DNA from 2 places in the Chryseobacterium subflavum genome. Region 1 is predicted to be linked to the other one. Evidence: riboswitches for the same ligand, from Rfam matches in the RefSeq annotation. Region 1 holds a riboswitch; the other holds the start of a gene.
The links. A riboswitch is a leader RNA that binds a small molecule or an ion and turns the genes downstream of it on or off. The one in region 1 is predicted to bind S-adenosylmethionine.
Positions count from the first base shown of each region.

Region 2: another riboswitch for S-adenosylmethionine. It lies ahead of AC0INN_RS13470 (alpha/beta fold hydrolase); the one in region 1 lies ahead of AC0INN_RS09715 (TonB-dependent receptor plug domain-containing protein).

Region 1 covers NZ_JBVTMR010000002.1:98,191-101,409, reverse strand. The annotation lists gene AC0INN_RS09720 (outer membrane beta-barrel family protein) at 1-1,319, opposite strand, end outside; SAM-I-IV-variant riboswitch at 1,519-1,617, shown strand; gene AC0INN_RS09715 (TonB-dependent receptor plug domain-containing protein) at 1,923-3,219, shown strand, end outside.
Region 2 covers NZ_JBVTMR010000002.1:905,287-908,505, reverse strand. The annotation lists gene AC0INN_RS13475 (ACT domain-containing protein) at 1-875, opposite strand, end outside; gene AC0INN_RS13470 (alpha/beta fold hydrolase) at 887-1,876, opposite strand; SAM riboswitch class I at 1,940-2,048, opposite strand; gene AC0INN_RS13465 (MGH1-like glycoside hydrolase domain-containing protein) at 2,238-3,219, shown strand, end outside.

The DNA of each region.
Region 1 (3,219 bases):
AGATTTTTCTGAACTATTGCACCGGTACTGTCAATCACCCTTGTAATTCCAGAGATGTCATAATTTTCAGCCCTTGATCCTAATGTGAAATCGAATTTTTTCAATTTAGCCTGGAACTCAAGATAGGTGGAAGCGGTCTGTCGTTGATAGTCCAGATTGGTCAAACCTCTGCTTTGGGTATCGAAGTTTTGTTTTTCATATAATCCACCGAAACTTACCTTTCCTCCATCAAGGATCTTGATTGGTTGCGAATAATCCACTTTAAAATTAGCAATTCTCATGTCAGATTCATTGTTCAGTAAAAGGCCATCCGAAAACCTTGGAAAGTTTTCGTTAGGATTGATGTAACTGATATCTCTGAAAATATTATTCTGATCAAATTTACTCGTTGATTTGGTATATCCGAACTGGAAATCCAGTTTTTGAGATTTATCACTAAAGCGTTTCTGATAGGTTATTACCGCTTCCTGTCTCAAATTATTCGTGTAAGCGGCATCAAATGCATGAAAATATCCTTCCCTGATACTGTCTTTAACAGGAATGTACGGTAGGTCAGCAAAACCGTTACTATCTGTGTAATTGCTGTTTTTATTATGATAGATATCGTAATTTAATAATAATCTGTCCTGTCCCAGATCAAATGTTAAGCCCGATTTCGCGAAATAACCACGGCCGATTCTATCCGTATTGCTTAATAATAAATCATTTTGATTCGAATTCAGCATACTTTCCCGATAGTTCTGTCCGATGTTCAGCTGCCATCCGAAATATTTATTACGGGCGTTTAAATTTAAAGAGTTGCTGGTTCTGCTTCTCAACTTACCGTAGTTGGTAAATGAATAATTTCCTGAATAAGTTGCCGTAAGATATTTATTGGCATTTTTGTTCGTAATGATATTCATAATTGCACCCCCGGAAGTTGCCGGGAATTCAGCGCCAGGTTGAGTGATCACTTCAATTCGGTCTACAGAATTGGCAGGCATCCCTTCCAAAAATGAATTGAGTTCATTGGAAGTAATGTTTAAAGGGCGTCCGTTAAGATAAACATCAAGGATCTTTCCCTGATACATCATACCGGCAATATCAGTAGACACCAGACCCGGAAGTTTTTTGATACCCTCTAAAACATTTCCGTTGTTCAGCTGGGGCTGTTCTGAAAAATCAAAAATAGTCCGGTCTGCTTTTTGTTCAACGGCTTTTTTAGTTTTGGTAATTACAACCCCTTCGATCTGCTTTTCCTTGACCTGGTTGTTGGTTTTTTCCTGAGCCTTTGTGACAATAATGCTTAAGGAAAATAAAACGAGTACAATTTTTTTCATAATGGTTTTTACTACTACTCAGTTAGACGTTTAAAATAAAAAAATGTTACAAGGAAAGTTTTTAGAGGGTTGTTTTATTCCATGAAATACCTCACAATAGAATATAATCATATTGCATCATCATACGGCTTGGTTTTGCGATTGATTTAAAAATTTTACAAATTATTTTTTTATTTGTAAAATAGTTATATCTTTGCCTCACAATTATCAAGAATCTCATAGATGGGATAGCAACCTGCAAAACAAGCAAGGTGCTGAAATAGATAAGCCGGCAAGCTCCGGAAAAAATGTTTTTCTATTCATTCCCATCTTACAATTTTTGTTTAAAATTTAAAATCAATGTTTAAGAACAGGGAAAATTACAGCACAATGAATTTGACTTTTTGCCCGGCAGATATCGAAGCAAAGCTTCTGTATGCTGGTGATCACTCATGGCATTTCGTGATGTGTATGTGTTGTTGTTCTTAGCCTCTGGTTTCTATTAACTAATAAAACCGTTTATCATTTTTCTTTTAGCCTTGTGTTTTCAAGGTTACAGGATACTTTTTGCTTAAAATTTTAAGCAAACAAAAAAATTATAACAAAAATTTAAAAATAAAACACATGCGCCATTTTAAAAATAGAAGTATCATTGCTTCGGCCACTTTAATTTCGACGTTTTACTTCGCCCAGTCTGATACTCTAAAATCAAAAAAAATCGATGAGGTTGTTCTTCTCGGTTCAAGAGGATCAGGTAGATCATTAACAGATACTCCGGTTCCGGTAGACGTTATTAACATTTCAAAAATATTGAAACAAAGCCCGGTTAATAATATAAGCCAGGCTCTAAACTATATTGTCCCTTCTTTTTCCTCCACATCGCATACTGTAAATGACGGGACGGATTTTGTGGATCCTGCACAATTGAGGGGTTTAGGTCCCGATCAGGTTTTAGTTTTACTTAATGGGAAAAGAAGGCATCAGTCTTCACTCATCAATGTAACCCTTACACCAGGTAGGGGTTCGGTGGGAACAGATCTTAATGCGATTCCTGCTTTTGCTTTGGATAAAATTGAAGTGCTTCGGGATGGTGCTTCTGCACAATACGGATCTGATGCTATTGCAGGAGTTGTCAATTTAGGTCTTAAAAAAAGATTGGGGTTATCCGGTCAGTTATTTTTGGGAGGATATGCTTCACCGGTTACCAACAATTTTTCCGGTGGACTGGATGGAGAAACCATCTCTTTAGACCTGAATTATGGATTCAAACTTGGAAAACAGGGTTTCTTCAATATTACCACATCAACACAATACCGGGATCCTTATTCCCGAGCTGGTGTGAGGAATGGCGATATATACAATGCCTATAATGCTATTAACTACAGGGCTGCTCAAGATGGGATAGATATAGACGGGCTTTATAAGAATATAAATAATACTTCCAATAGCCAGCAAATTATCAATACGATTAAACAATATGCAACAAAAGTAAATTATTTTTCATCTGATTTACAGAATAAAATTGCAAACGCCAATAACATTTCAACTTTACAGGGTTTATTAGGAGGGGATGTTACCAATGATGAACTTGCATATAGAGGACTTCAACGGAAAGACTTCAGTATCAGGGCAGGACAGTCGAAACTACAATCAGCCCAGGTATATTATAATTCGGAAATTCCGATTAATGATGACTGGAAGGTGTATTCTTTTGGAGGATATAGCTACAGGCTGGGGAATGCCGGAGGTTTTTTCCGTTTGCCTAATACCGAGAGAAATATCAATTTTATAACACCCAACGGATATCTGCCACAGATTGAGTCTACCATTAATGATTATTCATATGCAGCTGGGATCAAAGGAAAATGGAATGACTGGAATATAGATCTCAGTAACACTTTTGGAAAGAATACTTTCAAGT
Region 2 (3,219 bases), 810 kb from region 1:
CTGTTATTTTTATTCAACGTATATCTTAGTTTACGATATTCTTCTATTGGAAGGGTATTGAAAATCTTGTTGGAAGATACAAGATCAAATCCGTTCTCAGCTAAAGCATGATAATTCTTAACAAAATCCTTACTCGCCGTATTATCAACCACAATAAGATTCTCCAGCTGATTCTCTCTGGAGAAACTGATCAGTTCATCAACATTGGAAGGGTTTTCAGCAACTAAAACCTCATCATTCCAATTATGACCAAAACCTTTTTTATTGAATGCTATTTTTCTTGAATTAGCAACAGCCACTACTTTAAGATCTATTTTTTTCCGTCTCTTAATTTCTTCGGAAGATTCCAATACCTGGTCAATCAGAGTTTTACCCACATTCCCATGTCCAATGATTGCAAGATGAACGGTTTTAGGTTTTTTGGATATTTCAGATTCAATGATATTCTTAGTTTTCTCATCCTGAGAAGAGGTAACTACAATATTTACTCTTTTTTCACTTGCTATCTGATTCAGAAGCAAAGGAAAAACATTATTTCTTGCCAGTTCCGCCAGTATTTTATTAAAATCTTCAGCTACAAACCCCAGAACTGAAACGTTATTAATACTATAAATCTGAGATACTGCTCCTGATTTCCTTTCCGCTTCAAATTCCTCAATCAGACAATTAACCGCATTTTCAGAATCGTTTTCGTGAACCAAAATTGATATTCCGTTTTCTATAGCCTGTTGTGAGATCACTCCTACACTAATCCTGGCTAAAGTAAGTGCTTTAAAAATTCTACCGTCAATACCGATTTCCCCTAAGAAATCTTCTCCTTCAAATTTGATGATTGATCTGTTCTTTAAAAATTTTATTTCGTTAACATTTTTCATCTGTTCATTCTTTATTGTTTAGCTTTATTACAGGTTTCTTGTAATTGTTCAGTTTCTTTCTGTAATAAAATGGTTTTAATGATATTATTTAATTGTTTGTATTCCATTAGGAAGGCATCATGCCCGTGAACTGAGGTGATCTCGTGATAAGAAACATCCTTTTTTTTACCTTTCAGTTTTTCAAAACACATCCGGATTTCGGAAGCAGGAAAGAACAAATCTGTATCAACGGAGATCAAGTGCATTCGTGCCTGTACATTCTCCAGCCTTTCTTCCTCGGCATTAATGTTCATCAGCAAATGATTCATCAGTTGATAAGATTTTAAACTAAATCTTTCATTAAGAGCTTTTCCGTGATATTCAAGCCAATCTTCCGATTCAAGCTTATTTTTTGCGGTATTGTATTTATTTTGAAATCTGTCGTTTAAAGATTGTGGGGTTCTATAACATAGCATTGCATGGATTCTTGCCTTTTGTAACGGAGCGTCATTTCCATTTAATAAAAATTTCTGAACCATACATTGCGCATGCAGCCAATCATGAGTTCTGAAATCACAGGCAATGGGAATAAATACTTCTGCAAGTTCCGGGCGTTTAACCAGCATTTCCCATCCTATTCCTCCACCAAGAGAACCTCCGATAATCGCATATAGACTTTTAATGTTAAGTAATTCTAGCCCTTTTAAAAATATGCCTGCAATATCCGAAGGAGTAAACTCTTCATATTCTTCAATTAAAAAATCATCGTAACCATTTCCGGGAATATTGAAACACAAAACCGTATAGACATTGGTATCAACCACCTGGCCATCTCCTACTAATTGCTTCCACCAGCCATTTGTTCCCGATACATTGGAATTTCCCGTTAAAGCATGGTTGATTAAAATAACAGGTGCTGAAAACAGCTCTTTCCCGAAGGTCTGATAGCTCAACGGGATATTGCATTCCTTTCCGGAATTAGTTTGATACGAAAGATTAATATGTTTTAGTTCTGTTTTCAATTCTATTATACATTATTTATAATACAATTGAAAATGCCACAGGAAATGGCTGAAAAACTCAGTAAGTTATCTGTCCAAAAAATAATTTGGTAGAACGTAGCACCTTCTTCGCTTGCGCAAAGGGTTGCTAAGGTTTCATCGGGTCTAATCCCTCAACCTTTCTTGATAACATTTTCAATATTTGAATGATCGAATGGTGCAAAGATATAACATTTTATTTAATTTTTTCATGAAAAAAATAATTTATTCTGAAAATCCCTGTAATCATTATAGTTACAAGGATGTATTAAGAATTATTCAGATAGAAAAAATTGGAATTATTTTTCAAAAAAATTACCTTCGTAGTGAAAAATGATGAACTATGACTGCAGAAAAACAAAGATTACAGGATATAAAATGGAAAAACTGGGGGCCTTATGTAAGCAACAGACAATGGGGTAATGTTCGTGAGGATTATAGTCCCAATGGCAATGCGTGGAATTTCACCAATCATGATAAAGCTGAAAGTTATGCCTACCGTTGGGGTGAAGAAGGGATTGCCGGAATATCGGACACCAAACAGCTTTTTTGTTTCGCTCTTTCATTTTGGAACAAAAAGGACAAAATGATCAAAGAACGTTTTTTCGGATTGAGTAATCCCCAGGGCAATCATGGTGAAGATATCAAAGAGATCTTTTACTATCTGGACAACACGCCTACCCATAGTTATATGAAGATGGTGTATAAATATCCGATCCATGAATTTCCTTATGATCACCTGCTATCTGAAAACGGCAGACGAAGCAAAAAGGAAGCTGAATTTGAAATCTTTGATACCGGAATCTTTGATAATGATGAATATTTTGATATTTTCATCGAATACTGTAAAGCAGATGCTGAAGATTTTTTAGTCCGTATCACAGTTTGTAACAGGAGCCAAAACGACGCACCTATTGTTGTTGCTCCAACAGCCTGGTTCCGTAACAACTGGAAATGGGGATATAATACTTATAAAGGTCAGCTAAACGCCTCATACAACGGTTGTATTGATATTAACCATGATAGTATTTCCATCAAAAAATTCTATTCAAGAAATACCGGTGCCAAAAGTCTCTTTTGTGATAATGAAACCAATACACCTAAATTATACGGAGCTCCTTTAACAGATAACACCTATTTCAAGGATGGTATAAACGATCACATTATTCATAACTCCAATACCGTTAATCCGGAAAAAAGAGGTTCAAAAGCCGCTTTTGTGATTGAAGAAATTATTGGTGGGGGACAATCAAAAACCTTTGATTTCAGGTTGGCGCCAAACGACACCGATGAACCATTTCATCATTTTGATGAGATTTTCAACA